3 regions of the Pseudovibrio sp. Ad5 genome follow, and region 3 is predicted to be linked to each of the others. Evidence: predicted binding sites of a transcription regulator. Region 3 holds the regulator's gene; each other region holds the start of a gene.
What was found. Region 3 encodes LexA, which represses DNA repair genes until DNA is damaged. Its sites were predicted from a motif close to TGTTCNNNNTGTGTTCNG; they were not measured.
Positions count from the first base shown of each region.

Region 1: a site for LexA is predicted at 7,564-7,581, ahead of parE (DNA topoisomerase IV subunit B). Genes of this name have one in related genera too.
Region 2: a site for LexA is predicted at 3,383-3,400, ahead of PsAD5_RS28435 (ImuA family protein). Genes of this name have one in related genera too.

Region 1 covers NZ_LMCH01000015.1:390,744-401,535, forward strand. Annotated here, with positions in the region: gene PsAD5_RS10320 (cysteine desulfurase) at 1-492, shown strand, start outside; gene PsAD5_RS10325 (SUF system Fe-S cluster assembly protein) at 498-893, shown strand; gene PsAD5_RS10330 (HesB/IscA family protein) at 959-1,336, shown strand; gene tenA (thiaminase II) at 1,379-2,038, shown strand; gene PsAD5_RS10340 (TfoX/Sxy family protein) at 2,154-2,564, shown strand; gene PsAD5_RS10345 (GGDEF domain-containing protein) at 2,578-3,636, opposite strand; gene PsAD5_RS10350 (DEAD/DEAH box helicase) at 3,747-5,180, opposite strand; gene parE (DNA topoisomerase IV subunit B) at 5,388-7,478, opposite strand; gene PsAD5_RS10360 (tetratricopeptide repeat protein) at 8,072-8,968, shown strand; tRNA gene PsAD5_RS10365 (tRNA-Pro) at 9,359-9,435, shown strand; tRNA gene PsAD5_RS10370 (tRNA-Pro) at 9,457-9,533, shown strand; tRNA gene PsAD5_RS10375 (tRNA-Pro) at 9,556-9,632, shown strand; gene PsAD5_RS10380 (inorganic phosphate transporter) at 9,988-10,792, opposite strand, start outside.
Region 2 covers NZ_LMCH01000006.1:53,894-64,685, forward strand. Annotated here, with positions in the region: gene PsAD5_RS03725 (AMP-binding protein) at 1-638, shown strand, start outside; gene PsAD5_RS03730 (GNAT family N-acetyltransferase) at 643-1,770, opposite strand; gene PsAD5_RS03735 (lipopolysaccharide biosynthesis protein) at 1,757-3,178, opposite strand; gene PsAD5_RS28435 (ImuA family protein) at 3,403-4,359, shown strand; gene PsAD5_RS03745 (DNA polymerase Y family protein) at 4,256-5,812, shown strand; gene PsAD5_RS03750 (error-prone DNA polymerase) at 5,882-9,235, shown strand; gene PsAD5_RS03755 (TfoX/Sxy family protein) at 9,342-9,701, shown strand; gene PsAD5_RS03760 (hypothetical protein) at 9,779-10,207, opposite strand; gene PsAD5_RS03765 (YchJ family protein) at 10,780-10,792, opposite strand, start outside.
Region 3 covers NZ_LMCH01000025.1:254,202-264,993, forward strand. Annotated here, with positions in the region: gene gltA (citrate synthase) at 1-983, opposite strand, end outside; gene gltX (glutamate--tRNA ligase) at 1,215-2,639, opposite strand; gene PsAD5_RS13475 (ComEC/Rec2 family competence protein) at 2,765-5,317, shown strand; gene lexA (transcriptional repressor LexA) at 5,213-5,935, opposite strand; gene PsAD5_RS13490 (molybdopterin molybdotransferase MoeA) at 6,185-7,399, opposite strand; gene moaC (cyclic pyranopterin monophosphate synthase MoaC) at 7,396-7,899, opposite strand; gene trpC (indole-3-glycerol phosphate synthase TrpC) at 7,957-8,748, opposite strand; gene trpD (anthranilate phosphoribosyltransferase) at 8,762-9,799, opposite strand; gene PsAD5_RS13510 (SurA N-terminal domain-containing protein) at 9,945-10,792, opposite strand, start outside.

The DNA of each region.
Region 1 (10,792 bases), on a different contig from region 3:
AACAAGATGCGTCCATTCCAGGGCGGTGGTGAGATGATCAAGGACGTGACCGAGTGTCTTGTCACCTATGCTGAAGCTCCGCATCGTTTCGAGGCTGGTACCCCGCCAATCGTTCAGGCTATTGGATTAGGGGCCGCCCTTGACTATATGGAGAGTCTGGGACGCGAAAATATCGCATTGCATGAAGCGTCCCTACGTGATTATGCAGAGCAGCGCTTAAAGGAAGTCAATTCCCTGAAGATCTTTGGCAATGCCAAGGATAAGGGATCGATCTTCTCCTTTGAGATTGAAGGGGTTCACGCCCACGATATCTCGATGGTGATTGACAGAGCGGGCGTTGCAGTTCGGGCCGGTACGCATTGCGCGCAACCTTTGCTGGCGCGTTACGGCGTGACCAGTACATGCCGTGCAAGTTTTGGCCTGTACAACACCCATGATGAAGTCGATCGCCTGGTAGAAGCCTTGCGTAAAGCGCAGATGATGTTTGGTTAGGACCTATGACAGACAACACACAAACAAGCGAGTTCTCTGACGGACCTTTGACAACTCCGGAAATCAACCAGAGCTCCGCAATCCCTGCGGAAGAGCTGGAGCGTTTGACCGGCGATATCATTGCTGCGATGAAAACCGTATTCGATCCGGAAATTCCGGTCGATATCTACGAGCTTGGCTTGATCTACAAGGTTGATATCGAGGACGACCGCGCTGTCAAAATCGACATGACTTTGACAGCTCCAGGCTGCCCGGTTGCTGGCGAAATGCCAATTTGGGTAGAAAACGCAGTAAGCTCTGTACCAGGCGTTGGCACCGTGCAAGTGGATATGACCTTTGATCCTCCATGGGATCCAAGCCGCATGTCTGACGAAGCTCGCGTTGCGTTGAACTTCTTCTAAGGTTCGAATAGCGCTTACAATGTATGGCACCTCGACAGTGTTGAGGTGCCCATGGAGGGTGCAAAATGGCCTCAGGATTTCAGGTACTATCGCTGACGGACGAAGCAGCTGATTATATTCGTACTTTGCTTGAAGCAAGTGATGCCGATCCACTCGGTTTGCGTGTCGCCATAAAAACTGGTGGCTGTGCGGGCATGGAATACGAACTGGATCTGGTGACAGAAGCAAAGTCGGGCGATGATGTTGTTGAAGATAAAGGCGTAAAAGTTTTTGTTGATCCAGCAGCTACGCTTTATCTGCTTGGAACGGAAATGGGTTTTGAAACGACAAAATTCCGCTCTGGTTTTACGTTCAAAAATCCAAATGAAGTCTCTGCGTGCGGCTGCGGCGAATCCGTAGAGCTGCTGCCAGCTGATCTTTCAAAGTTCGCTCAGAAAAACTAGTAGCGCTCAAGCCTGAGCAGCTACGGCAATAGGTGGGATGCCGTGTCTCTTTTTAATTCATTGAAAAACGATAATCTCGAGACGTGGCATTCCTACACCAAACATGAATTTGTCCAGGGCCTTGGCGATGGAACTCTGCCAATTGCAGCGTTTAAGAAGTACCTCGTCCAAGACTATCTCTTCCTGATTGAGTTCGCCCGCGCTTATGCGCTTGGCATGTACAAGTCCACTGACCTTGCTCAGATGCGAAAATGTCTTTCCTCCGCAAAAGGCATCCTTGAAGTAGAGATGGGCCTTCACATCCGCCTTTGCGAAAGTTGGGGGCTGTCTGAAAACGAGATTGTCGCAACTCCGGAAGAGCCAGCAAATCTTGCATACACCCGGTATGTTCTCGACACCGCAATGAAGGGCGATATGCTCGACTTGAAAGTCGCACTCGCACCTTGCGCTATTGGTTACGGTGAAATCGGTGCCGAGCTGGCAAAGCAAGATGGGGCAATAGATCCAAGCAATCCATATGCAGAATGGATCAAAGAATACTCTAGTGATGAGTATCAGGAACTCGCCGCTGATGCGGTGAAGGAAATCGATGATCTCGGCGCACTCTATGCGACTGAGGCACGCTACGCCAAATTGTCTAGAATATTTAGAGAGGCCACTAGACTTGAGGCCAATTTCTGGCAGATGGGCCTCGAGCTATAATCATTCAAAAGAACACATCACATTTCTGTGAGTGGATGAAACAAGCAATAATCTTGTCGGTCTTCGACTGAATATTGCAAGCTTTCAATATATTTATATCTTTTGGTGATTGCTTATGTCTTTATCCTCATTCTTTCTATCTGATAAACGCCCGGTATTCCTGAAGAATATCCGTTGCCGCCCCATGTTTGGTGGTCACGGATACTATACAAATGGCAAAATGTTTGCCCTTGTTCGCGAAAAGTCACTCTATCTCAAAGCGGGATCCAATAACGTGGCTGATTTTTTGCTGACTGGCCAGCTGCCTTACATTCATCAGTGTTTTGGAGAATATTTCCCGACGAACTTCTATTCGGTTCCGCTGAATATTGTCGAGGATGAAGTCCAGCTGACACGATGGATTGCGAAGGCAATTCGCCAACTTGCTCAAGCCAAGGAGAGTGCGAAAGCCTCTTCGGCCTTGGATAGCCGACAAAAAAAGACGGCAATCATACGATCTGCCGTCTCGAATACGTTTCTATTTTAAAAATTAGTGCTGCTTAAGCAACCTGTGTCACGCTGGGGATCTTCTTCTCTTCCTCAGCTTTCACGAGGTTGCGGCCTGCTTTCTTGGCAGCATAAAGCGCAAGGTCCGCACGAGACACCATGCTTTCTGCACTGTCGCCAGGCCGGAAAGTTGAAATGCCAATAGAGATCGTTATGCGACCAAGGTTCTCACCGGTGGAACGTTTCACGAGTTCTTTCGCCACAACGTTCTTACGGATCTTCTCCGCAATCACCTTTGCATCTTCAATGGTGGTTCTTGGCAGAATGATGCCAAACTCTTCACCACCATAACGACACGCAATATCGTTGTTCTTGACATTCTGCTTCACCGCCAGCGCCACAAGTCGAAGAACCTGGTCGCCGGTCTGGTGTCCGTAGTTGTCATTGAACTGCTTGAAGTGGTCGATATCTGAAATCAACAAGGAGAGGGGAGCATGGCTCTCCTCAGTCTCTTTAACCGCACGCACAAGACTCTGATCGAAATGCTTGCGGTTGTTCAGTGTGGTCAGTTCATCGGTGAGCGATTCATAACGGATCGCCTCCAATCCTTCCTGCAAGACGCCGATCTGACGGCGAGAATCAACCAGCTGTTCGCGAAGCTCTTGATTGCTCTCAGCGGTCTCAGTGGTCAGTTTTGCAAGATGAATGACAAGTTGGGAAAGTTGAGAACGATCACTGACGTTCTCAAGAGCGCTCAACGTACGGGCCAGCTCTTCACCGTATTCGGTGGTTTTGAGTGTTCCTTTATCAAGCGCAGAAATTAATTCCCGAACTTCCTCGGAGATCTTGTCGCCAACTTCGTCAATGCGCTCACCCAAACGGTTCGGCGACAAAAAGCGGTTATAGATCTTCTGAGTCTCTTCAGGAGAAATTTTGCCATCACGGGCAAGAATCTTATTGATGGTCCGGTTCAGGGCCCGGTTAAACCCGGAAGCGTAAGAATACCACAGCTCATAGTTGCGTGGAAACGCTGGAAGCTTATTCGTCTTGATGTAATCGAGCGCACTGTCTGCATAAACAATCGTACGCTTGAACTCGTCTTCTTGACTCATGATTGCATCACCGCGTCACGGAAAGGGCTACCCCATAATTAATAAGCTAATTTAACATTAGCTTATTTAATGGGATATACCTAACCAGTGGTTAACCTCAGGAAAATGGGCTATCGGCTTTGAACTTTGGAACGAGTTTCCCGCAGCAGGAAGGCCGGAACGTGGCTTGCATTACGGAAAATCGCATCATCTTTAGGTTGATTAGCGCGGCGACCGCCTCTTGGACGAGGTGGAGCAGCACGACGCTCAGCGTGCATTGGAACCACAGGTTGCTCTTCAAGGCCAGCTGGTACAGATTCGGTTTCCTGAACTGCTGCTTCCTGAACTTCAGCCTTAGGCTTGCGTGAGCGGCTTTTTTCTTTTGGAGTGCGGGTAGAACGGCGGCGAGACTTTTTGTCATCGGCAGGCTTGGAGAAATCAACCGGCTCTCCGACCCACTCGAGCTCTTTACCAATCACGTCGTTAATCGCTTGCAATGCTTTCTGGTCCTTGCCCGTCACAATGGAAATCGCAGTACCTTCACGGCCCGCACGCCCGGTACGTCCAATACGGTGGACGTAATCTTCTGCATGAATAGGAAGATCAAAGTTAAAGACGTGGCTCACGGTTGGAATGTCAAGACCACGTGCAGCAACATCACTGGCCACCAGAACCTTGATGTGACCCTTTTTGAAGTTGTCCAGCATGGTCATGCGAGAGCGCTGGTCCATGTCACCGTGAAGTGCACCAACAGAAAACTCATGACGCACAAGCGAACGGAAGAGGGTAGCTACATCGCGTTTGCGGTTACAGAACACGATCGCATTCTGCAGATCTTCAGCACCTTCGATCAGCTCGCGCAATTTCGCGCGCTTCTCGTAGTCTTCCGCATCAGCCGCCGCAATGCGCTGCGTTACAGTATCCGCAGTTGTAGAAGCTTTCGCCACTTCCACCTTTGCAGGGTTCTGCAAGAACGTGTCAGTCAAACGCTGAATCTCAGTCGGCATAGTTGCTGAGAAGAATAGGGTCTGACGCGTAAACGGGATAAGCTTACAGATGCGCTCGATGTCTGGAATGAAGCCCATGTCCAGCATGCGGTCGGCTTCATCGATCACGAGGATATCAACGCCCTGCAGTAGCAGCTTACCGCGCTCGAAATGATCAAGCAGGCGGCCAGGTGTTGCGATCAGAACATCAGCGCCACGCTCAAGCTTGCGGTCCTGCTCAGCAAAGGAAACGCCGCCGATCAGCAGTGCGACGTTCAGCTTGTGATTGACGCCATATCGATTGAAGTTGTCTTCTACCTGCGCTGCAAGCTCACGGGTCGGCTCAAGAATAAGAGTTCTTGGCATCCGGGCGCGCGCACGGCCTTTTTCCAGAAGAGTAATCATCGGCAGCGTAAAGCTCGCCGTTTTCCCGGTTCCAGTTTGAGCAATCCCGAGGACATCTCTACGTTCGAGAACGTAAGGGATGGCGCCTGCCTGAATGGCAGTCGGTTCTGTATAGCCAGAGGCTTCTACAGCGGCGAGAACTTTCTCACTAAGTCCGAGAGTGGAAAACGACATATTTCATGTTCTTTACGATAATTGAGGAGAGAAGCTGGAAGCCGTATGAGTTACAGGTTTCTCCAACCAGTTTGGCGGAACACTACATTTCTAAGCAGCGTTGTCAATAAATTCTGCGGTATAACCGATATATTCCTTCAAGTTATGCCAAGGTTGCCGAGTTATAACCTACGCAAAACTCAGCAACTATTCAGAATTAAGTGTCTTTTAAATATCCAGATCAGTCGCGAACTCTGCTCGTTCCTGAATAAAGTTGAAGCGCGCCTCAGGTTTATTGCCCATCAGCTGCTCAACCGCATTGCGGGTTTCACTCACTTCATCCTCGCCAACAACCACTTTAAGCAGCGTCCGACGTTTCGGATCCATGGTGGTTTCCTTCAGCTGAGCAGGCAACATCTCACCAAGCCCCTTAAAGCGGCCAATTTCGATCTTGCCATTCTTCTTGAAGCTGGTTTTCAAAAGCTGCTCACGATGTTCGTCATCCCGGGCATAAAGCGTCTTACCACCCTGACTGATCCGATACAGCGGAGGAACAGCAAGGTAGAGGTGACCGTTATTGACCAGATCCGGCATCTCTTTGTAGAAGAATGTGATGAGAAGGGCTGCGATATGCGCCCCATCAACGTCCGCATCAGTCATGATGACAATACGCTCATAGCGCAGATCTTTGTCATCGTAGTTGGATCGCGTCCCACACCCAAGAGCCTGAATGAGATCAGACAGCAGCTGGTTTGCGACCAGCTTGTCCCGACCAGCGTTCGCAACGTTCAGAATCTTGCCGCGCAAGGGCAGAACAGCTTGTGTCGCACGATTACGAGCTTGTTTTGCTGAGCCACCCGCGGAATCACCCTCCACGATAAACAGTTCAGTGCCATCAGATTTGCTTGTTGAGCAATCTGCAAGTTTGCCCGGCAGACGAAGGCGACGAACTGCAGTTTTACGCGCGACGTCCTTCTCCTGGCGACGCTTCAAGCGCTCTTCAGCACGATCAACCACCCACTCAAGCAGTTTGTTTGCCTGATTAGGAGAAGCGGTCAGCCAGTGGTCAAACGCATCGCGGACAGCATTTTCAGCGATGCGAGTTGCTTCATTCGTGGCCAGCTTGTCTTTTGTCTGACCAACAAACTCAGGCTCGCGCACGAACACAGAAAGCATACCAGCTGCTGACGTTAAAACGTCGTCACCCGTAATAATGGAAGCCTTCTTGTTGCCAATCAGCTCGCCATAGGCTTTCAGGCCGCGGAGCAGGGCGTAGCGCAGGCCCGTTTCATGCGTCCCACCTTCAGGTGTTGGAACAGTGTTACAGTAAGAGTTGACAAACCCGTCGCCAGCAAACCAGGCAACAGCCCATTCAACTGAGCCATGCTTACCTGTCGCCTGTGTCCGGCCTGCAAAAACTTCGTCAGTAACGCGGCGCTCTTTACCAAGAGCCTCTTCCAGATAATCCTTCAGGCCGCCAGGGAAATGGAAAGTCGCAGTCTCAGGCACTCCATTGGCTTCATCGGCAAGAGCCTTGGCACAGCGCCAACGAATCTCCACACCGCCAAACAGGTAGGCCTTGGAACGCGCCATCTTCATCAAACGGGCAGGTTTAAACTTGAGCGTCTTGCCGAATATTTCCGCATCCGGCTTAAACCGCACCATGGTGCCACGGCGGTTGTGAACATCACCAACCAGCTCAAGACCGCCATCAGCAAGGCCACGACGGAACGTCTGGCGATACAGCTTGCGGTTACGCGCAACCTCAACAACCAGCTCCTCAGAAAGCGCGTTGACAACGGAAATCCCCACACCATGAAGACCACCAGAGGTCTCATAGACTTTACTGTCAAACTTACCGCCGGCATGCAGGGTCGTCATAATGACTTCCAGCGCGGACTTGTCTTTATATTTAGGATGCGGATCAATCGGGATACCGCGGCCATTATCAGTAATGGTCAGGTAGCCATCATCGCCCAGAGAGACATCAATCCAGCTAGCGTGGCCTGCAACGGCCTCATCCATGGAGTTGTCAATCACTTCAGCGAACAGGTGGTGCAGCGCCTTTTCATCCGTGCCGCCAATATACATTCCCGGGCGGCGACGCACAGGCTCCAGGCCTTCAAGCACTTCAATGTCAGCTGCGGTGTAATCACCCTCAGCGCCGACAGAAGCGGCCCTGCCTGCGGATGATGGCTTTGCAGGTGAGGTCGGTGCGCTTGCGGCTGGTGCTTGTTTCTTCTCAGTGCTGCCAGAAGAGGATGTCAGCTCATCCATGCTTTTGGTAACATCTGCAAACAGATCATCAGGCGTGCTCATCGTACCTCTTTGGTCTTGCGCTTAAATAGTCTCGAATCAAACGGCAGTCTTGCAGGACTGAGAGAAAAGGGCAAAGATCTGCCGGAGTTCTACTCTTGTTCCTTGTGGGTAAGCGCCAGACATACGCCTTTTCGCTTACCTGAATGTGCCGAACCCCACCAAAAGCGGGCATCTGATGCCATATGCGCCATTCGCGGCGAAAATACAAATGGCATTTGTGATTGCCCCAAGGCCTGTGATCAAAACTTTACACCGGACATACACACGGCAGTTACGTCATCTGCTGCAGATTGTTGCGAGCATGCAACAGCATTTTGCGCTGACCCGAATGGTGGAAACTGACACTGGTTCATGAATAGCAAATTGGATAGTTTGCCTTGTCCATGTTTGAGAGATGGTCGAACTGTGTAGGATTTTTGTCAATCAGATAGAAAGCTAGGCATTTGTAAGATCATTTGTGACAATTTGAAGGTATGTCACCTTTGGAAACAAAATTGACATTTTTTCCTTTCATAGCCTGATCACGCAACGACGGTATGAAAAGATAAGAAGTCAGAACCACTGACAAGTAGGCAGTGGTCAAGTGAGGCACTTTGATAAAAGCTCTGTTTAAAGATGAAATGGGAACGCACCACAATGCGTTGACGCGTCTTGTAACAAGCTTGAGCTGCGCCTCGGTTCTTACTCTTCTCGCACTCAACAGTGCATATGCTCTGGATACCAACAAAAGCGCAAGTGCAATGGCTGCCGTCAATCAGATGGCAAATGTCACTCCTCAGCAAGCCTTGAGGGAAGGGGCCCGCGCTTACTACTCCGGTGAAAAAGACAAGGCACTCTCTCCACTTCGCTACGCTGCTGAAAACGGACAGGCTATGGCAGCCTGGAAGCTCGGCAGGATGTACGCGGAAGGAGACGGTGTGCCGGAAGATGATCTTCAGGCGTTCCAGTATTTTTCCCAGGTCGTGCGCGAATACTCTTCCGATGGCCCCAAAGCACGTTCAGCCCCATTTGTCGCAAGCGCTCTTGTTGAACTGGGTCGCTACTTCCTGACAGGTATTGGCGACAGCCCGGTTAAACAGAACACGCACAAAGCACGTGAGGTGTTCACTTACGCTGCCTCCTACTTTGGCGATGCGGATGCGCAGTACAATCTCGGCATCATGTATCTCAACGATAAGCTGCCAGATTATGATCGCCGTCTGGCTGCCCGCTGGTTGAAGCTCGCAGCCGTAAAAGGCCATGTCGGAGCGCAGGCCAAATTTGGTGAACTGCTGTACTTTACAGAAGAACTGACAACCGCACGCATGACAGGCCTCAAATGGATGACCCTGGCACGCCGGCAAGTGGTTGGCGGTGATAATGATGCATGGATCGTCTCTCTCCACGAGAAGGCATTTTCTCTCGCCTCAGAAAAAGAGCGTCGCAATTCTGCTGAATGGGCAGATGCATGGCTGGTTAAGCGCGGCCACGTGATTGCTTCAAGCAACTAATCCACTCTCTTCTGATTTTCTTTTAAAATATGACTTGACCACTCAGGTTGTTTCTGCGATTTAAAACATGAGTTCAATATTCAAGTTTTGTTATTGACCTCTGTTTGGCGATTGTAGACCCCGATTGCGGGTCTCTGGAATGTACTTGGGGTGAGCCTTTTGCGCTCACCCTCTTTTTTTGCCTGCATGTCGCAGAAAAGCTAAAATTTTCACAGTCTTCACGCACATTGTTTAAGCCTCTGAAATTTCAGTCTTTTCAACAGCAGGATGCAGTTTTTGAAATTTTCTCGCATGATTTGGGAAAAACTATAAAACACGCTTGCCAAGCTTTAAAACTCTGCCTATATACCTGCCTCAACAAGACGCCGCGGGGCGTCACGTTGATGAGATCGGAGCATAGCGCAGCCTGGTAGCGCATCTGGTTTGGGACCAGAGGGTCGCAGGTTCGAATCCTGCTGCTCCGACCATTCATCAACACGAAGATAGATCGGAGCATAGCGCAGCCTGGTAGCGCATCTGGTTTGGGACCAGAGGGTCGCAGGTTCGAATCCTGCTGCTCCGACCATCTATCGACCCGAAGATTAGTTCGGAGCATAGCGCAGCCTGGTAGCGCATCTGGTTTGGGACCAGAGGGTCGCAGGTTCGAATCCTGCTGCTCCGACCATCTTCCCTTCTTCTTCCCCTAAATTTCATAATTTAAGTAGTCAGCATCGCTGCCTTTTATGCTTTTGTGCCCTCAAATCTGCACAAAGTAGCGCTCCATTTGCATCTACTGTCACACGTCTCATTCAGCAGCACCGCTCTTTGATTAAAACGGGCAGGGAAGGTTGCTGGCAGCGCTCCTCATTCAGTCTCGACAATAGGTCACCCTAAGTGCAAGCTAGCGCTCTACGGCCCCTTTAAAATGCTCTACTGAGAAGCTGCAATCCTTACAATAAAACTACAGCCAATGCGCACATAGAAAAAGCCCGAAGGCGAGGGCCTCCGGGCTTCTTAAATCGTACAGCTGTGAAACCTACTTAGAACACGAAGAGATCCAGCACGTAGAACAGAGCGGCTGACAGGATTGCGGCCAACGGAACCGTAATTACCCAAGCCGCAATGATGGTCATGAAGTGCGAGCGACGCACCAGCATGCGGCGCTTTTCGTCTTCTTTCACAGTGTTTTGCTTATAGCTTTCCATCCCGGTGCTTTCTTTCACGAAAGCAATACGGCGTTTGGACTTCATTGTGTACCACTCACGGAAGAAGCCAACGCCGAAGATTGCGCCAACTGCAATGTGAGTAGAGCTCACCGGAAGTCCCAGCCAGCTAGCAAAGATCACTGTTATCGCAGCAGATAGGGAGACACAATAAGCGCGCATCGGGTTCAGCTTGGTGATCTTTTCGCCGACCATGCGGATCAGTTTAGGACCAAACAGCATCAGACCGAAAGAAATACCAAACGCACCGATCAGCATAACCCAGAGAGGAATTGTCACAGCTTTCGCAATGCCACCTTCCTGAACGGTGTGCACGATCGCAGCAAGAGGACCAATCGCATTCGCAACATCGTTCGCACCGTGGGCGAAGGAAAGAAGTGCTGCGGAGAAAATCAAAGGCCAGCGGAACAGGATACGCAGGGATTGGTTCCGGTTTTCCATACCTTCAGACTGCTTGCGGATTAACGGACGACAAATAGCCAGTGCAGCAACAAAGGCAATTGCGCCAAGCAGCAGAGCAACCTCAATGTCGATCTTTACGATCTTCTTCAGGCCTTTCATTGCTAGATAAGTAGCAAACGCAGCCGCCATAATCGCGATCAGCAGCGGCACCCAGCGACGG
Region 2 (10,792 bases), on a different contig from region 3:
ATGGACAGACGGAATGTAATCTCGTGCTCGGGTCAGGAGCAGGGATGGGTGTTTCCCGTGCCGGGGCAATTGGCAAAGCTGTACCTGGGCATGACGTTGCTGTTATCCGTCCAGATGGATCTGTTTGCGAACCAGAAGAGCAAGGCGAGATTGCAGTTCGTCGTGGTACGCCTGTTATGTTCCTGGGGTATTGGCAGAAGCCAGAGGCAGATCAGAGCAAATTCCTTGGTGATTGGATGCTGACAGGTGACCAAGGTGTTGTTGATATGGATGGATATGTCCACTTCGTCGGTCGCAATGATGATGTCATTACTTCAGCTGGCTATCGCATTGGGCCAACTGAGATTGAGGATTGTCTGATCAAGCATGAGGCGGTTGGATTGGCTGCTGTGGTCGGCAAACCTGATCCGGTGCGGACGGAGATCGTAAAGGCTTATGTTGTCCTGAAAGACGGTTTCGAACCAAGTGAGGGCTTGGTTGATGATATTCGCCAATATGTGCGCGTGAGTCTTTCTGCTCATGAATATCCGCGGGAGATTGAGTTTGTCTCCGAAATGCCTTTGACGACCAGCGGAAAGGTTATTCGCCGGATTTTACGGAATAGAGCGCAGGAAGAAGCTGAGTTGGTTGAAGGATAGGTAGCTATTTTCGACCAAGCAATTTCTTAATTTTGCTCTTTAACGCCAACTTTGCGCGAGCACCTGCTTGCGCCTCCCACATTGCAAAGCGCGCTATTGGACCTTTGCCAATAAAAACCGTGGCATATGGGAACCTTGAGGTCCAGGCCTTGTTTGCCATCTCATTGTCTGGTGTCGAGAGGGAATCAGCACCTGAGAACTCAGGGTCATCGAGGAGTTTTTGGGTGCTGAAATAGATGAGCAGTTGACCGGGTGAGAATTTTGCGAGGTTCTCGTCGAAGGTTGTTTTCCAGCCAAATATGCGGCCTTGCTCGCGGAGCAGGATGTTGGTCGCAATCAGCTTATCGTCGAGCCACAACTGACCAATGCGAATGTTATCTGCTTCGCCTGACTTTGATACCAGCTCACGCGTGAAAGCGGCATCAGACGCTCTGGAAAGGAGTGCCGTGCCTTGCTTGCCTTTCCAGCCAGCTGCCTCGAGTTTCAGAAAGTCTTCAAGGCCTGCCTGAATGTCCTCTGAAGTTTCCAGCATACTAAAGGAAAGAGATCCTTCTTTTTCCAGCCGGCGCTGGTTTTTAAAGGCACCTTTCCATGAGGACCGTTTTTTGAGAGCGTCAAAGTCGGCGCGACCTTCACTGCCAGATAGTTGGAAGGCGCGATCTTCTTTAGAAGTAACTTGTTTATCCCATCCGTGGGCTTTAAGCGCGCGCTCAAGGCATTCATAGGTGGGGCCATCGCTTCCATGGAAAGGGAGAATTAGCGTCTTAGTCCAGCTTAAGTTACAGGCGGTTTCGAGCAGTTTGTTGAGTGTTGCTGGCGTCGCTTCCTCAGAAAGCAGCAGAGTGCCGAGTGGCCCATAATCGCCTGCTAAAGTGCTTGGCAGCTTGAAGAGTAGGCCGCGTCTTACCCTTATGACCGGCAGTGCCGCGAGCGCTTTTGTGCCGGAAGGATCGAGTGCCAATAACAGCTTGATTGAGCCGTTTGCCTTGTGTGCGTTGAATGCACTCACGAAGCTGCTGGAGAAGAACGGGTTGGGCTGCAGTGCCTGTTGAGACAGTTGTCGCCACAGGTGTTCCGCTGTTTTGTCTTTGCCGGGTGTCAGCAGTTTAATCGTGGTGCTATCCTGCTTCATTGACTGGAGTTTCCCGTCTCTTCAATGGCAATATGAATGTGTGCAGGCCAAGGCGCTTGTAGGCGCTGCGATAAAGAATGCATGCTTCAAAAAAGATGACTGATGTGGTCGCCAGAGCAGCTCCATACAGGCCGAAGGCTGGAATAAGTGCTGTGTTGAGAATGAGGTTTACGACAAAGACACTGGCATAGATCTTGGCGCAGGTGTTTTGGTGCCCTGAGAGGGTCAGCAATGCGTCAACCGGACCAACGGATGCACGGGCTAATACACCAATGACAAGGATGTAGAGGATTGGTGTACCTTGAGCAAAATCCTCTCCAAACAATGAGAGGAGGAATGGTCCGACTGCCATGACAAAGCCGCCCATGAGTAGTGTCGGCCAGAAGGTCATTTTAGCAGCACTTGCCACGAAATCCTTGAGACCATCTCTGTCACCAGAGTGGTAAAGACGTGCCATGCGTGGTGCGCTTGCTGCGCGTACTGCGTAATAAACAAAATGCATCAGTGCGAGGGTGCGTGATGCAGCAAAATAAATGCCGACTTGATCTGGTGGGAGCCAGAGGCCGATTAAGATGACATCAGAGCTGGTGATGAGTTGGAAGAAGCCATCAACTGCCAGCATGGGAACTGACACAAGCAGCCATGACTTTATCTGAAGTCTACGTGGAGTAGGATGGCGGACTTTGTTCAGCGAAACTTCCATCATGATCGTCTGAACGAAGGTGATGGTCCAGACGGCTGCGATGGTGACGATGCAAGCTGTGACGGCTGTTGGCGGATAGCCCAGCAACAGCGCGATCAACATGAATGCGAGCACTAGAAGGGGGCGGCCAATAAAATCTGGCAGCATTGCTTTGAGTTGCCAGTCTTGCGCACGGGCAATGCCTTCCAGCATACCGGTGTAGGTGTGCATGGGCAGGCAGATTGCGATGAGGTAAAGCGGCAGGATGTATGCGTTGCCAATGAAATCAGAGAAGGCCCAGGCAATGGCTACACTGATTACTGCAATGGTTGTTGAGCTGAGCAATACAAGGAAACGGGCACTGAAGAGCAAGCCATTGAGAAGCTCGTGTTGCTTCTTCTCCAGATACTCTGGAATGAAACGCAGAAGGGAAACAGAAAACCCGAGCCCTGAAAATACGCTCAGTATGATGACGACCGTCCAGACAACAATGAAGATGCCGTATTCAGAGGCGCCCATCCAACGAGCCAGAAAGACCTGCATGATGTAGGCGAGTGCTGCGCTCCCGATGCGTAAGGCAAAAACGATCAATGCTGAGCGTCGTGCTCCTCCAGCCTCGCCTTTGCTGAAGAGAGTGCCGAGTATTTTTCCAAGAAGCGGCAGCAGTTTTGCATGAGTGCTGCGAGGTAAAAGCACTGCTGACCATTTGAGGAGGAGTTCTTGCACGCGATACGCCTTAATTATTTCTGGTCAATTATTACTAGTATGAAAATTAATATTTTCGGAATGCTGTTTTGTGGTGTTGTCGTGTTGATTGGTCCTTGAGTTAAAACAGAGGCTTAGCTGGGCCTTGAAGGCTCAGAAGCTTTTGTTCTGATACTCTCGCAGTTTTTGATGCTTGACTCCTGTGCGATTTGACGGAATCAATATTAGAACATATAGAGAACAAAATGAAATTTACCGAGAGTGATATGAACGCGAAAACATCGCAAATTGCAGAGCTGCGCCACCGCCTCGCGGTGTTAGAGGGACGCCTCCCTTCTACCGTGCAGCTTGCGCCGGTCCCTGCATCCGCCCAAACTGAGCAGGGACCGGCTCCTCTTGGTGAGGTGCTGAACGCGCACGCTATTCAAAATGATGTAACTGCTCAGAGAATTTTACTAGGCATTCCTAAGTTGGATGGATTATTTGGAAGAAAAGGTCTTCAGTGCGCTTCATTGCATGAATTTTATGCCAGTGAAATGAGACTTTCCGGGGCATTATCCGGTTTTTTGTGTGCTCTCCTGAGTTTGATGAGCAGGCAAAGAGATGGTGCTGTGCTGTGGGTTATTGATAGGGCTGTTCAACGAGAAACTGGTATTCCACACGCTCCGGGACTTGCTCAATTTGGTGTTGACCCAGCTCGTATTGTCTTTGTGCGCCCCAGAAAAACTGAAGAAGTTTTATGGGCGATGGAAGAAGGGGCGCAGTGCTCAACGCTGTGTGCTGTGGTTGGAGAGGTTGCAGGTTCTTTTAGGAGTTTTGATCTGACGGTTACGCGGAGGTTGGTTCTACGTGCAGAACAAACTGGCGTGCCTGTGTTTTGGGTGCGGCATGGTGCCCAAGCTGACCCAAGTGCTGCTTTAAGTCGTTGGCATATTGCGCCTATAGCCTCTCGTTTCTCAGGGGCAGTTCGTGCTCGGAAGGTTATGCCTTCTCGTGCTTTTGTTGGTAATCCAGGCTGGCGGGTGACCTTGGAGAAAAACAGAGATGGCCAATTAGGCTTCTGTGACTTGGAGTGGAACCATGCAAAACGCTGTTTTAATGAAGCGTCAACGTATTCTATGCCTGTGGTTCGCCGAATTAGCAACAGACCGAATTTGTCGGAGAGAGATAGGCGAGTTATGGCTTTGCGAACATGCAGCTAAGCCAATTGTCGCTTACCACAAAATTAAAAATGGTTACCGGCTGAGCTGCGTGAATATTGCAGCGGCGCAGGCTGGTTTGTCTGTGGGAGAGGCGCTTAGTGATGCGAGGGCGCGTGTTTCCGATGTGCAATGTGAAGAGGATATTCCAGAAGCGAATGAAGCGTTACTATCAGCATTGGCTGACTGGTGTGATCGCTATACGCCATTCGTGGCTACTACTGATCCAGATACGTTGTTGCTAGACATTTCCGGCTGCTCCCATCTCTTCAATGGAGAAGAGGCAATGCTCGAAGATTGCTTTAGTAGACTGAGAGTAAAAGGCTTTACTGTGTCTGGCGCAATTGCTGATACTGTTGGCGTTGCATGGGCTATTGCCAGAAATGGGGGAGGTGTTATCGAGCCTGGAGGACAACGGAATGCTTTGGAAACTCTGAGTGTTGAGTTGTTAAGAGTGGAAGAAAGTGTTGTGGCTGCTCTTTCACGTGTAGGTTTAACTGTAATTGGTGATTTATTAGGCAGGCCGCGAGCGCCTTTAGCAAGTCGTTTTGGTACAGACTTGGTTAAGCGATTAGATCAAGCTCTGGGGATGGAAGGGGAGCCAATCTCTCCCAGGCTCTTTACGCCGGACCTTGTTGTTGAAAGACGGCTTTTGGAGCCGATTGGACAGGAAGACAATGTCATTGCCGTTATTCAGTCACTCTCAGAGAACCTGCAGAAGGCCTTAGAGAAGCGTGAAGAAGGAGGACGGGCCTTTGAGCTGGTGTTGTTTCGAGTAGATGGTGTCGTAAACCGTCTTTCTGTTGGAACAAGTGGTCCGATACGTGCACCTGCTCTTATTCTGCGCCTTTTTAAAGAAAAACTGAAGACGGTTGGTGATGAGTTAGATGCCGGATTTGGTTATGATCTTATTCGATTGAGTGTCTTGGAAGCCCAATCATGTTCTGCCGCACAACTGAATTTAGAAGGCCGAAGTAATCAAGACGATGATCTTGCTGAGTTAGTTGATCGACTTAGTGCGCGTTTGGGCATAACTCAAGTTAGCTGTTTCTTACCATGCAACGAACACTTGCCTGAGGTGCAAAGCGCCTTGGTACCTGCGGCTACCGTCTGTGAAAGTGCTCTTTATTGGGCTGAAGCTGAAAATGACTCGAATAGTGACGTTCCGCTAGAGCATCCTTTGAGGATGTTGCCTCATCGGGAGCCTGTCGAGGCTGTTGCTATGGTTCCAGAAGGCCCTCCATTGCGCTTTCGTTGGCGTAAAGCTTCCTATGAAATTTCTCAGAGTGAAGGACCGCAAAGGATTGCTCCTCCTTGGTGGCGTAGTGAAGCAGGCATTCGTGATTACTATCGCGTCGAAGATCGAGAAGGTCGTCGTTTCTGGCTTTACAGAGAAGGTTTGTATGGCGAGCAGAATGAAGTACCTCGCTGGTATCTACAAGGTTTGTATGCCTGAGATGTGAGGCTGTTGAACTGTCATCTTTTGAAGCTAACTTTATATGGTGTCATCATGAGATCTCCCTTGATGCGCAGTTCCGGATATGCGGAGCTTTGCTGCGCGACGAATTTTTCATTTCTACGAGGTGCCTCACAACCTGAAGAGCTTGTTTTTACCGCTAAAAATATAGGCTTAACAGCTCTTGGTGTGTGTGACCGTAACTCATTGGCTGGTGTTGTGCGGGCTCATGTGGCTGCTGATACTGCAAAACTTCGTATGGTTACCGGAGTGCGCCTGTGTTTTGTTGATGGCTCTCCTGAAATTCTGTGTTGGCCAGTTGATCGTCAAGCTTACGGCCGTCTGACTAAATTGCTGACTGTCGGCAAACGCAGAGCTCCGAAGGGAGAATGTTATTTGCGCCTTGAGGATCTTCTGGCTCAGGGAGCGGGTTTTGTTATTGCTCCTATTGTGAAACAGTTGAAAAATGAAGCCAATCTTTTGAAGCTTAGAGCAGTATTGAAAGCATTATTCTCTGTTTTCGGGGAACAGGTTCGTCTCGCCGTTGCATTGACATACGGTGCGAGTGATAGGCGGTTTTTGTTGCAAATGATGGAGCTTGCTAATGAATGTAACATCCACATTCTTGCAGTGAATGATGTACTTTACCATGAAGCTGACCGACGTCCATTACAAGACATTGTGAGCTGTATTCGCCTGCACGAAACGCTGGGGAGTGCTGGTCAAAAATTAGAATCTAACGCTGAGAGATATCTGAAAACTTATGAGGAGATGACATATTTGTTTCAGGATTGTCCTGAAGCTCTAACGGAGTCTTCGAGAATTCTAGATGAGATAGATTTTAGTCTTTCAGAGTTGCGATATGACTACCCCAAGGAAGAAATAGCTTCAGGATTATCTTCTCAAGGAGAACTTGCGCGCTTAGCGGAGGAAGGTGCGCAGAAGCGATATCCTGATGGCATTCCTAAAAGTATAAGAGAGTCAATCGATTATGAGCTGAACTTGATCGATGATCTTGATTATGCCCCATATTTTCTGACAGTTCATGATATTGTAGAGTTTGCTCGCTCTAGGGGTATCTTATGTCAAGGGCGAGGTTCGGCAGCAAATTCTGTGGTGTGCTTTTGCATTGGAATTACAGAGGTCGATCCTAAGCGAGCTGGCTTATTATTTGAACGATTTATCTCTCCGGAACGTAGAGAGCCTCCTGATATTGACGTTGATTTTGAGCATGAGCGACGCGAAGAGGTCATTCAATATATTTATCAGAAATATGGGAGAGAGCGAGCAGGGCTTGCAGCGACTGTGATTACATACCGATCTCGTTCTGCTTTACGGGAAGTCGCTAAGGTTTTTGGCTTGTCAGAGGATGTGGCAGGAACTTTGTCCGGCACGATCTGGGGACGCTCATCTGGGGGCGGTAAAGAAGAGCAAGTGCGTGAGGCTGGTCTCGATCCTCAAGAAGCCGTTGTTGCTCAAGTGCTTAAATATGCCAAAGAATTGATTGGTTTTCCGCGTCATCTTTCTCAGCATGTTGGTGGCTTTGTTATTACTCACGGGCGGTTGGATGAGGTCGTTCCGGTGATGAATGCGGCAATGGAAGATCGGACTACCATTGAATGGGATAAGGATGATCTTGAAGCTCTTAGACTTTTGAAGATTGATGTGCTCGCTCTTGGAATGTTGACTGCTATCCGTAAGGCACTGGATTTATTGAAGGAAAAATATAATCGAGATCTAACAATAGCGACTCTCCCTCCTGAAGAGACAGATGTTTATGATATGATTTGTCGAGCAGATACCCTAGGGGTATTTCAGATTGAGAGCCGGGCTCAAATGAGCATGTTACCTAGGTTAAGGCCGCGTTCGTTTTATGATCTGGTAATCGAGGTTGCAATTGTACGACCTGGCCCAATTCAGGGTGATATGGTGCATCCATATTTGCGGCGAAGGCAAAAGAAAGAAGCAGTTAACTACCCCAAGGAAGAGCTACGAGATGTATTAGATAAGACACTTGGAGTTCCGTTGTTTCAAGAGCAGGCAATGAAAATTGCTATCGTTGCTGCTGGATTTACCCCAGGGGAAGCAGATCGCTTGCGACGCGCTATGGCAACATTCCGCCGTGTCGGAACTATTCAGACGTTTCAAGACAAGATGGTCGATGGAATGGTTGCTCGAGGCTATGAAAAAGATTTTGCAGAACGATGTTTTAAACAGATTGAGGGATTTGGTGAATATGGTTTTCCTGAGAGCCATGCGGCCAGCTTTGCGCTGCTGGTTTATGCCTCTTGCTGGTTAAAAGCGCGATATCCTGATGTGTTTTGTGCTGCCCTGCTTAATTCTCAACCATTGGGATTTTATGCCCCGGCACAATTGGTGCGAGATGCACGTGAGCATGGTGTCGATGTGCGTGAGGTGGATGTCAATCTCTCTGACTGGGATGTTGTTTTGGAGCCTGATGTGCAGGCATGGAGGCGTTTGCATCCGCGACATAAAGAGATGCAGGGCACTATTAAATCTGATCACGCAGTGCGGTTAGGTTTTAGAAATGTCAAAGGCTTAGCCGAAGCTGATATGAAGAAGCTTGTAGCTGCACGAGGTCGTGGATATGATTCTGTGCGAGATCTCTGGTTGAGGACTGATTTGTCGCGTTCCGTCATTGCCAAGCTTGCTGAGGCGGATGCGTTTCGGTCGTTGGGCTTGGATCGACGAGATGCTCTGTGGGCTGCGCAAGGGCTAGAAGCTGGTGGAGCAGCTGAAAGATTGCCTCTTTTTGATTGTGCCGACCTGCATGAATTGCGGCTGGAACCCGATGTTCATTTGCCGCCGATGCTGCTGGGAGAGCACGTTATGGCTGACTATCAAAGCCTTACGCTCTCCTTAAAAGGTCATCCGGTCGGTTTCGTACGGAAGTCGCTTGTGCAGTCTTGCGTTATTTTGTGCGATGAATTGAAAGATTTACGTGCTGGATGCAAGGTTTCTGTAGCTGGGCTCGTTCTTGTGCGACAGCGTCCGGGATCAGCGAAAGGAGTGACCTTCATGACGCTGGAGGATGAGAGCGGCATTGCTAATGTGATTGTCTGGCCTAAATGTTTTGAGAAGTATCGTGCATTAATATTGGGAACGCGATTTATAAAAGTCACGGGCCGACTTCAAAATTCAGAAGGCGTCATTCATGTAGTCGCGGAGCATCTAGAAGACATGACAGATTTGCTTGGGCAACTTTCAGCTGCAAAGTTTGACGATGCTGGCCTTGCTCATGCAGATGAAGTTCGTCGTCCAGTGATTGAGCTTGCTGCGAAAATCCAACCTGGACGAGGTTTGGCGGAGCTGGTGCGGGAAGTGCCTGAAGTGGCAAAAGATTATGCTGAACTTGCGCAAAAAGTGCGACGTACTTTGCCGAAAGGTCGAAACTTTCACTAAGCTACTTATCCTCTTCGCTGAAAAAGGGGGTATTTATGGAGTGAGAGGATCTGACTGCTTAATATTTTAGGGATGAGCCAAGTCGTTATTCAGGAGTAGAAATCTAGTGGCTTATGATGAGGAACTTGGTGATCGGCTTCGTGAGGAGTTGGAAGGCATTATGGGGATTTCGGAGAAGTGGATGATGGGTGGCCTGTGCTTTTTTCTGGATGGAAACATGCTGGCCGGGGCGCATCGTATTAAGAGTGAAGAGGCTCGCTTCATGTTTCGTGTTGGAAAAGACAATGAGGCTGAAGCGCTCGGCCGAGAGGGGGCTGAGATTGTTGAGCTTGGTGGTCGCCGAATGGGGGGATTGGTGTTTGTGGCTGCTGAGGTGTGTGATCAGGCGGCGCTTAGAGAATGGATTTCGCTCTGTATGAGTTTTGTCGCTGGACTGCCAGCCAAACAGTTGAAAGGAAAAGGCTGACGCAGGTTGATCATAATCTGATCGCCTTCAATGTCAGCGCCTTCATATGAGCGTCACAGCTTTGTCGGTTGCTGTTCTTATAGACGCGGGTCTTCGCAAATTTGGACGTCGCCTTTTAGTACTTTTTTGATTTCGTTGAAGGCTCGTTTCATGGTTGTGCCCTTGATCCAGCCAACGACCAACAACCGTAACCCAGGGTTCTTAGGGTGCTTTCCTGCGATGACTTTAACAGCCCAATATCGCCGTCCTGCAAAGCCAGGTTCAACGAGTTTGTAGGCGCGGAACTGTAAGTACTGGATTTCTGATAGGTTTTTTTTAGAAAAACTTTGTAATAGTGTTGTGCAATCTTGATTGGGCTTGCTAATTAGGACTAAAGATCCATCGTTTAAGTGTAGCTCCTTAGTAGATTCATAAATTTCACATCCGGATCCTACAGTATTAGGTGTGTTTTGTATTAGTGATCTCCACTTCATAAACTCCATTCTGTTTGCGTGAACTACGTTCATTTAGATGTTTCCTGATCGATACTCATATTTGTGTGACATACACATATGTACCGATAGTTTGAAATAGTTTTTTTTCTAATTTTAATAAGTTTGGATGTAACGAGGCTTGTCTGAACCTTATCGGCGTTCCGCTAACCCGTTACGCGAAGGCGCCTTTTCCCTACGGAATGTGATTGTTAATGAAGCAACTTAAAGATGTGGGAAACTCGTGCTGACATACCGGGAGTATCGCAGGAATATATGGAAACGATGTTTTCTTGTGTTGGCATCTTATGCTGCTAGCTGATGCAAAATATCTTGGTAAGCCTCAGGTTAGGTTCAATCATTGGTATGATGAGCTGAAAAGGGCTTGTGTGCAGTCGGTGAATGATAAGTCTGAGATCTCTGCTTTTAGACTTTCACGGAGAAGTTTGCCGACCTGGGTGAGGATCGGAACTTGCTTGTAGGGGGAGGTAAAGCCTTATCTGCATCGTGATATGGTTGTTACTGATGTAAGGCGCAGAGAAGTTGACTGTTGCTCTCGCAGCAAGACTGTTTTTACGCTCAGTCGATTTTGGATCAGGCTGTGAGGTTTAGAGGCGGCTG
Region 3 (10,792 bases):
GCAAGCACTTCATGACAGGTTTTCTGCATGATGCGCGCGCGTGGGTCGTAGTTTTTGTAGACGCGGTGACCGAAGCCCATGAGGCGGAACGGATCATTCTTGTCTTTTGCACGTGCTACATACTCAGGAATGCGGTCAACAGAACCGATTTCGGCGAGCATGTTCAGAGCTGCCTCATTCGCACCGCCATGAGATGGACCCCACAGACATGCAATACCAGCTGCAATACATGCAAATGGGTTTGCGCCTGAAGAACCAGCAAGACGTACGGTGGACGTGGAAGCATTCTGCTCGTGATCAGCGTGCAGGATGAAGATACGGTCCATGGCGCGTGCCAGAACCGGATTTACTTTATATTCCTCACATGGAACTGCAAAGCACATGTGCAGGAAGTTGGATGCGTAGTCCAGATCGTTTCTTGGGTAAACGAATGGCTGGCCAACGTGGTATTTGTAGGCCATTGCAGCAATGGTCGGCATCTTTGCGATCATGCGCAGGGATGCAACCATGCGCAGGTGTGGATCAGAGATGTCGGTGCTGTCATGATAGAAGGAAGAGAGAGCTCCAACGGTACCGGTCATGACTGCCATTGGGTGGGCGTCACGACGATAACCCTTGAAGAAAGAGCTCATCTGATCATGGATCATGGTGTGGTAGGTTACACGATGAACAAAATCGTCCTTCTCTGCGCGTGTTGGCAGTTCGCCGTACAGCAGCAGATAGCAGCTTTCCAAAAAGTCGCCGTGTTCGGCGAGCTGTTCAATCGGGTAACCGCGGTAAAGCAGAACGCCTGCGTCACCGTCGATGTAAGTGATCTTGGATTCGCATGAGGCAGTTGATGTGAAACCAGGGTCCAGTGTGAAGTGATCAGTTTGCTTATAAAGCGAACCGATGTCCAGAACATCAGGGCCCATGGAGCCAGAGTGGACGTTAAAGTCCCAGCTGTTGTCTCCAATAGTCAGTTTCGCTGTTTTGTCGCTCATATCAGGCAACCCCCATTTTGTATCTCCTCATGCGACTTGCTTCATTTGTGTACAAATGAATACACTGCATGATCTGACGTTTCCGCCCGGAGGAGAGTGTTGTCGTGGAACTGCCTATATCATTTGCCGCGATGGGGCAAGCGCCCGCAACCAATGCTTTTAGCTATAAGTGTAACTACCGCTACGAATGACTAGTATTTGCAGCGGTAGTTTCTTTTAGAATTCAGCGAATTAAGCTGAAAGATCACGAATGCGTGCGCAAGATTCGTCTTTTCCGAGCACTTTGAGCACGTCAAAGATGCCTGGGGATGTGCCACGACCAGTGAGTGCAGCGCGCAATGGCTGAGCAACTTTGCCGAGTTTCAGCTCTTCTGCTTCAGCCACTGCCTTAACGGCAGTCTCGGTGCTTTCCACGGTCCACTCGTCCAGTGCTTCCAGAGCAACCAGAACCTTGCCAAGAACAGCACGTGCCTCGTCAGAGAGGATCTTTTCAGCCTTTGCATCCAGATCCAGCGGACGCTGAACCCAGAGGTAACGAGCAGATTCCTGCAGTTCGACAAGGGTCTTTGCACGCTCTTTCAGGCCAGGCAGAGCTTCAACCAGTTTGTCCTGGTTTCCATCGCCTGCAATCCACGCCATGACGTCTGCGCCGCCTTCCACGTCCATCAGATAGGTGAGGAAGTGACCGAGCAGCTCCTCATCGCTTTCTGAGCGCATGTAGTGAGCGTTCAGGTTTTCCAGCTTCTTGAAGTCGAAACGGGACGGGGATTTGCCTACAGCGTCCAGACCGAACCACTCGATCATCTGATCGGTAGAGAAGATCTCGTCATCGCCGTGGGACCAGCCGAGGCGTGCCAGATAGTTGCGCATGGCGGATGGCAGGTAGCCCATAGCCCGGTACGCTTCTGCACCTACTGCGCCGTGGCGCTTGGAGAGCTTTGCACCGTCTGGTCCGTAGATCAGCGGAATGTGCGCCATGACCGGGACATCCCAGTTCAGAGCCTTATAGATCAGGGACTGGCGTGCTGCGTTGGTCAGGTGGTCATCACCACGAACGATGTGGGTGACGCCCATGTCATGATCGTCTACCACAACGGCCAGCATGTAGGTTGGGTTGCCATCAGAACGCACGAGGATCAGGTCGTCCAGATCCTTGTTTGCGAACTTGACGGTGCCCTGAACCTGATCTTCCACGATGGTGTCACCTTCGAGCGGTGCTTTCAGGCGAATGGCAGGGGCGATGCCTTCCGGTGCCTCAGATGGGTCACGATCACGCCAGGTGCCGTCATAACGCGGCGGGCGACCTTCTGCGCGGGCCTTCTCGCGCATCTCGTTCACTTCTTCCGGGGAGCAGTAGCAGTAGTACGCAGTGCCGACCTTGACCATCTGCTCAGCAACTTCGCGGTGGCGGTCAACGCGGCCATACTGGGAGATCGGCTCGCCGTCCCAGTCCATGCCCAGCCAGGACAGACCGTCCAGCAGCGCGTCTACGGCTTCCTCGGTGGAGCGGGAGCGATCGGTGTCTTCAATGCGCAGCAGCATTTTACCGCCGCTGTGTTTTGCCAGAAGCCAGTTGAACAGGGCTGTACGGGCGCCGCCAATATGCAGGTAGCCAGTAGGAGAAGGCGCAAAGCGCGTCACAACAGGTTTAGTCATAGGTGTTCCGGAAAAGTTTCAAGTTACTTCGAATAGTTTGGGGTAATTACGGCGGGGCGCCGTACCTCTGCGGGCTGTGTACCATAGCATTGAAAAGTTCCCAAGTGGCAGAAAGGGACTTAAGGGTGCGCGAGGGGCAATCATCCTCAGACAAGACGCAATCTGGTGGCTGTGCTCCCAGAATAGGTGAGCTTTGCCTTGAGGAGGATAAGTTTTCTTCTGTGCCGTTTGAAGCAGATACGGCGCTTGCTGGGCGGGCAACACAGCAACGCACAAAAACGCAAGTCAACGCAAAAAACGCGCATAGCAACGCAAGTACGCGTTTTATTGAAGAGAAACAGCGTCTTAGGTTTCGAGACGTGCTTCAAAGGGCACGTGAGCTGCTGGGTTTCGTGTTGAGGCCGGATTGGCCAGCTGTCATGAGTTATGCCCGTTCTGCTCTGGTACAGGATTGGAACAAGGGGCATGGCATCCTCTGGTATGCGCTTTGCCATTTGGCTGGTGTGCTGGTTTATTTCTCACTCCCCGCCGAGCCTTACAGCGTTTTAAGCGGAACTCCTTTTATCTTATTGGGAGTATTCGCTTTTCGTCGTTGGAGGGTCGGGCGGTTAACGGTTGGACTGACCGCGCTTTCGTTCTTTGCTGCCGGGTTCTTCCTTGCTGATTTGCGCGTGGAGTATGCGCGCGGTGACCCGCTGGAGCGTCCGATTACGCGAAAAGTGGAAGGTGTGGTTGCTGGAGTGAAGCATTCTGGCAAAGGGGCTTACTCCGTCATTTTTGCAGATGTGACAACACTTTCGCAGAAGGGCGTAACTCCTCTTTCTTATCGCATCCGGATCAGCATCAAGGGGATGAAAGAAGCACCCGTGATGGGGGACAGGATGCAGCTGAAGGCTCGGTTGTTGCCGCCGGGAGGTGCGGTGCGCCCCGGTGGGTACGACTTTGCCCGCACTGCGTTTTTCAGTGGGATTGGTGCGGTTGGCTACGCGCTTTCCAAGCCGGTTGTTGTGGCACACCTAGAGGGCACAAGTTTTCTGCAAGGGGTGGAGCGTGTGCGCAGTGGGATAGCGCAGCGGATCCGGCGGGTGTTGGATAACAGCGCGGAAAGTGCGTTTGCTGTTGCGCTTCTGGTGGGCAAGCGAGACTACCTTGCCACCGCTGACAAGGATGCGTTACGCAATGCCGGACTTGCTCATGTCCTCGCCATCTCCGGTATGCATATGGGTCTTGTGACCTCTCTGGTCTTCCTTGGTGCCCGCCTGATCCTATCCCTCAGCCAGTCGCTTGCGCTGAAAGGACATATTCACGTTTATGCCAGCGTGGCAGCACTGATTGCGGCGATTGTTTATCTTGGTTTGTCAGGAGCTTCTGTCGCAACGCAGCGGGCTTTTTTGATGGCAGCGATGATTTTATGCGCGGGACTGCTTGGTCGGCGGGCCTTCAGTCTGCGTGGTCTGGCGCTGGCTTGCCTTGTGCTTTTAAGCCTGAGGCCGGAGGAGGTTCTGGCTCCCGGGTTTCAGATGTCCTTCATTGCAGTGCTCGCCTTGCTCTCAGCCTATATGCTTGGGAAGGATTGGTTGCTCGGTGATCGCGATAATTTGCGAAGGAGTAATGCCTCATGGTTTCAAAAGGTTAGTCGTGTAAGTTTAAAGTGGATTCTAGCTTGTGCGTTGACCTCGTTGATTGCAGGTGCTGCTACGGGGCCAGTTGCGGCGATGCATTTTGAGCAGGTTGCGCCTTATGGGGTTCTGGGGAATATCCTTGCTATGCCATTGGTGACTTTTGTGGTTATGCCCCTTGGGTTGTTGAGCCTGCTGGCGATCCCGTTTGGTGCGGATGCGTTCTTTCTGCAAGGGATGGAGGCTGGGTTGGCACTGGTGCTGAAAGCTGCTTACTGGGTGAGCTCACTCAGTGAGGGGCTGACCAGTCTCGGGGTTGCCAGTGCTCCAGGGTATCTGCTCGTGATCCTAGCGATTGTCGTACTGTGTGTGATGCCGCTGCGCCTGAAATGGCTTTCACTTCCGGCATTTACGGTGAGTGTTCTGATGTTTGCCGGTGGCAAGGCGCCTGACCTGATGATTGCGGATGCGGGCAAGCACATTGCTTATTATGGGCAGGATGGTGCGTTTCGACTGACGTCCTCACGTATGTCGTTTGCTGCTGACAGCCTGTTGCGCGCCGGTGGGGTTTCGGCGGGTTCATTCAAACAGCACAAGGTGAGGGCTTCAGATCGGTCCTGTGATGATCGCGGCTGTGTGATTGTGATATTCCCTCAGCAGCCTGCAGAGGGAGGGAGGATAAGCTCTGCGCCGATCCTGTTGGCACAGTCTAAAGTAGTTGAAGTTTTGGAGGCTGACTGCCGTCTTGCCACCATCGTCATCACACAGGCTCAGGCGCCTCCTGCTTGCCGGGCTGAGCTGGTTATTGACCAGAAGGTTTTCGGAGAGCGAGGTTCAGCTTACATCTGGCTCTCTGCTGGTGCTGAGGGCGGGGAAAGAATAAAAAAAGTGCGCTGGGCATATGATGCTCAGCGCAGACCTTGGAATCCAAAATTGCCTCAGGCAACCAATGATTTAATAGCGGCGGAAGAGCGCAATCATCTTGCCTTGAACGTGGACGCGGCCCGGGCCGAAGATGCGAGTTTCGTAGGCGGGGTTGGCCGCTTCCAACGCGACTGAGGCGCCTTTTTTGCGCAGGCGCTTCAAGGTTGCTTCTTCTTCATCAATCAGCGCCACAACGATCTCGCCGTTATCAGCCGTGTCACCACGTTTGATCAACACGGTATCCCCATCAAAGATACCGGCATCGATCATGGAATCGCCTTTGACTTCCAGCGCATAATGCTCGCCACGCCCCATCAGATCAGCAGGCATTGCGATGGTATGGCTTTGTGTCTGGATTGCTTCGATTGGGACGCCTGCAGCAATGCGGCCCATGACCGGGATTTCCAGCGTTGGCACTTCGTCTGGTGATGTGGTGCGTGGAGGTGGCGGCGTTGCGACTTTCTTGCTCAGGGAGCCCTCAATCACCTCAGGTGCAAAGCCTTTTTCCTTGGCGGCAGGCTTCAGGCCCGGAGAAATTGAGTCCGGCAGTTTGAGGATCTCCAGCGCACGGGCTCTGTTCGGCAAGCGGCGAATGAAGCCGCGCTCTTCCAGAGCTGTGATCAGCCGGTGAATGCCGGATTTGGAACGGAGGTCCAGCGCGTCCTTCATCTCATCGAAGGAGGGCGGAACACCGGCTTCCTTCAAGCGTTGATGGATGAACATCAAAAGCTCGTGTTGCTTCTGTGTAAGCATCTTTTATCCCCGTTCGCTCCTAAGGCGCTGATTGAAAGTGAGCGGCCATTCCTGACCAATCGCGGTTTTGTAATTCCAAGAAGCTTAAAGACTTCAACTTCTGCGATTGGAAGGACAAAACACGAACGTACTCTACCTGTTCTCATTGTGTTCTGCAATGGGTTTGTTGAGGTTAAGCCCTGCTAGAACTGGGGGATTTGGTTTCTGGTGGGTGAGTGGGCAGGGGTTGCCCACTTCTGATGACTGGATTTAGCGTAGCTTGAGCAGGTCCACTTTTTCACCTGCCTTTGCAGCTGGTGCGTGTGGTGAGCGAATGATCAGGGCATCTGCTTTTGTCAGCAAGGCAAGCATGGAAGAGTCCTGTTTGCCAAACGGCGTTGCTATCAGATCTCCGTGTTCGTCTGTACTCAGGCTGGCGCGCAGGTAGTCCTGACGCATATCATTTGCAGGCAGATCAGCTGCCAATGTGGCTTTGGTAACGCCTTGATTTGTCACAGAGACCGTGCGGCCTAGCGTCTTATCCAGAAGCGGGCCGAGGAAGAGGAGTGCACATACAAGACTGGAGACTGGATTGCCAGGAAGGCCGAGGACTTTCATCGGGCCAAGGGCACCGGCCATGAGGGGCTTGCCCGGGCGCATGGCGATGCGCCAGAAGCCTAGCTCCATGCCTTCAGCGCCCAGTACGTCCTGAATGAGATCGTGGTCGCCAACAGAGGCACCGCCGAGTGTCACCAGTACATCGGCTTTTGCTTCAATGGCCTGCTTCACGCGTGCCGCGATTTCCTCAGGCTGGTCTGGTGCAATGCCCAGCATCATTGGCGTTCCGCCGCAGTTTCTGACGAATTCTGCAATGCCGACCTGATTGGACGCGATGATTTGATTCGGACCTGGTATCTGACCTGGCTCGACGAGTTCATCACCATTTGCGAGGATCGCAACGACTGGCTTTTTGCGCACTGGCAAGGCTGCGTGGTTCATAGCGCCTGCAAGAGACAGTTCGCGGAAACCGAGTGGGGCGCCTGCCTTCAGGAGGACTTGACCTTCTTTGAAGTCGAGGCCTGCCGGACGGATGAACTTACCAACAGAAACAGCTTCTTCGCAAAACAGGTTATCCCCGTCACGGCGGGCGTTTTCCTGCATCAAGATCGCGTCAGCGCCAGCAGGGACAGGTGCTCCTGTAAAAATACGCAGGGCTTCTCCGGCTTGCAGTGTGCCATCAAAGTTATGCCCGGCAGCGACTTCGCCTATGACCCTCAGAGCTGTCTCTGGATCGACCGTATCAGCGGCTTTGACAGCATATCCATCCATTGCTGAGGCGGAAAATGGAGGCTGCGTTCGTGTTGCGGCAACGTCTTCTGCGAGAATGCGTTCTCCGCTTTCAAGTAATGGAAGGTGCTCAGTGCCGGTCGGCTTCACATCTCTCAGGAGGCGGTCCAGCGCGTCTTCAATACTGATCAAGCTCATTGGGAGTTATCCTCCTCAGCCAGATAGTGTCCGGACTTCCCACCTTTCTTCTCCAGCAACCGGATTTCACCGATCTCCATAGAACGGTCAACGGCTTTTGCCATGTCGTAAATTGTCAGGCAGGCAACGGAGGCGGCTGTAAGTGCTTCCATTTCGATGCCAGTCTGGCCGGATACTTTTGCGAAGACTTCGATCTCAATTCCCGGCAGTTCAGGGTTGGGTGTGAAGTCCACCTGAACCTTGGAAAGCGCCAGAGGGTGGCACAGAGGGATCAGCTCGTGAGTTCTCTTGGCCGCCATGATGCCAGCAATGCGTGCCGTTGCGAGCACGTCGCCTTTCTTGGCGTTGCCTGAAAGGATCATGTCCAGAGTTTCAGGCTGCATTTTTACCTGACCGCCTGCACGGGCAATGCGTGAGGTAACCTCTTTCTCTGAAATGTCGACCATATGAGCCGCACCGCTGTCATCTAAGTGAGTGAGTTTTGGAGAAAGTGCTGACATTGTCTTGCCTCTGGACACAGTTTGTTCAGGTGTCTGCTTTTGCCAAGCAGTTGATTTTTAGCGTTTAAGCAAAGCTTTGGTTGCGGTTTCCACATCTTCCTGACGCATCAGGCTTTCGCCGATGAGGAAGGTGGAGATACCGGAGTTTTCCATTCGGGAAAGGTCTTCCGGAGTGAACAGGCCGCTCTCGCCAACGATGATCCGATCTTGCGGGATCAGTGGTGCGAGCCGTTCGCTGGTTTCCAGAGATGTCTCGAAGGTTTTTAGATTGCGGTTGTTGATGCCAACAAGCGGAGAGGAGAGCTTCAGTGCGCGTTCCAACTCAGCTTCGTCATGCACTTCGATAAGCGCATCCATGCCCAGTTCAAATGCGGCGTCTTCCAACTCTTTGGCCAGTTGGTCGTCAACAGCGGCCATAATGATCAGAATACAGTCAGCGCCCCATGCGCGTGCTTCATGAACCTGATAGGTGTCATAAAGGAAGTCCTTGCGCAGAACAGGCAGAGAGACTTCAGCGCGAGCTGCGACGAGATATTCTGGTTTGCCCTGAAAGGATGGTGTGTCTGTCAATACGGACAAACATGCTGCGCCACCGTTTTCATAGGCTTTGGCGAGTGCGGGCGGGTTGAAGTCAGCGCGGATCAATCCTTTGGATGGACTTGCTTTTTTAACCTCCGCGATCAGGGCGTATTCACCGTTCGCATGCTTGGCTTTCAAGGCATCTGCAAAGCCGCGTGTTGGTGTTGCTGCTTTAATCGCCTCATTCAGATCAGCCAATGAAGTTTGCGCTTTGGCAGCAGCAATTTCTTCACGTTTGTAAGCTTCGATTTTCTTAAGGATATCTGACATGGGATCCGTGGTCTTAGAGTTTCATATTGGCAGCTGTTGCAGCGTCGGAGGCTTCAACAAGTTTGTCCAGTCGGGAAAGGGCTGCACCTTGGTCAATCGCATGCGCAGCCATCTGGACACCCTCAGCGAGGGTGGAGACCTTATCTGCGACGATAAGGGAGGCCGCTGAATTGAGCAGGACGATATCCCTGTAAGCGTTTTTTGCTCCTTGCAGCACTTCGCGCAGTGCCTGAGCATTTTCTTTTGGATCGCCGCCTTTCAGATCTTCTGTTTTTGCAAGCGGTAGGCCCGCATCTTCAGGAGACACTGTGAAGGTGTTGATGTTTCCGTTCTTCAGTTCGGCGACAAAGGTGGTTCCGGTGGTGGTGATTTCGTCCATTCCATCGGAGCCGTTGACGATCCAGGCTTTTTCGGTGCCCATTTCCTGAAGGGTGTTAGCGAGTGGTTCAACCCATTGCTGTGCGAATACGCCTGTCATCTGGCGCTTTGCTCCTGCCGGATTGGCGAGCGGGCCTAGCAGGTTGAAGATTGTTCTGGTGCCCAGCTCAATGCGGGCCGGGCCGACATGGCGCATGGCCTTATGGTGGTTTGGCGCAAACATGAAGCCGATACCGGCCTCATGAATGCAATGGCTGATGCCGTTCGCATCCAGATCCAGATTGATGCCAAGCTCGGCAAGTGCTTCTGCTGAGCCGGATTTGGAGGACAGGGACCGATTGCCATGTTTTGCAACGGTCACGCCACAGCCTGCCACAACAATGGCTGTACATGTTGAGATGTTATAGGAGCCGGATGCGTCGCCACCTGTGCCGACAATGTCGATGGCGTGATCTGGTGCTTTCACCGGGATCATTTTGGCGCGCATGGTTTCTACAGCTGCGGAAATTTCGTCGATGGTTTCGCCGCGCAAGCGCAAGGCCATGAGGAAGCCGCCGATCTGTGCGGGAGTTGCAGCGCCTGACATGATGATCTCGAAGGCCTCACGGGCCTGAGATCGGTCCAACGTGTTTCCGTCAGCGACAATTCCAATGAGATTTTTCAAATTGCTCACGGCGAAAACCCCCTCAATCTCTCAGGTAATTCCTTAGCATACACAAGGGCTAACTATTAGATAGCTTTCGGAGGGCTGTCTAGGAGATAAACAAAAGCCCGCCACACTTATAAGTGTGGCGGGCTTGTTTTCGACAAGGATTTGTCTACTGGCGATCCAGTCCGGTCAGCTGGTTGAAGACTGCCTGATTTACTCGGACACCTTCTGTTTGCTCCAGCTGAGAGATGAACTGGTTGAGCAAGGAACTTTCCAGTGCGCCTGTTAGCTGAGTGTCAATGCGCTGCACGTTTTCAGATTCTGTCATGAAGGCTGGAGACGTCGTGTCGGTGAGGACAAGAAGAATGCGGTCTTCGTTGTTGCCAGGAACCTGAGAGGCGGTGCCTTTTGGTCCGGAAAATGCTGCTGTCACAGCAGAGCCGGAAAGCTCCGCAATGCCGCCGTTGCGGGTGAACGGTGCAGATGTGGCTGTTGTCAGGCCTTCGGCAGTTGCGACTTCGGAAAGAGGCTTTCCTGCTTCGACTTCTGCGATCAAAGCTTGAGCTTTTTCTTCCAGCAGTTCCGCTGTGCGGTTAGCAGTCCAGTCAGCAGTCACGGCTTCTTTCACTTCAGAGAGTTCTCTGTCGCGGGAAGGGGTGACATTTTTCACTTCGTACCAAAGGTGACCCGTGCGGCCGATCTCCAGCGGATCATTTTCAACGCCAACATCGGTTGAAAAGACTGCCGTGGTCAGTGCGCTTGCTTGTGGAAGATCAACAGTTTCACCCGCTTCGTTTTTGCCAGAAGCGTCAAATGAAGGTGTGTTGATCAAAGCCAGATCGAAACGCTCAGCGATTTCTTCAAAGGTGCTGCCGCCTGCGCGTGCGTCTTCGACTTCGTTGAAGAGGTCTTCTACTTCATCGGCTGCGTTTGCCTGAGCAACGATACCGCGTAGTTCGTCTTTAACGTCTTCCAGTGGCTGTACCGCAGCTGCCTTGACTTCTTTGGCAAAGAGAA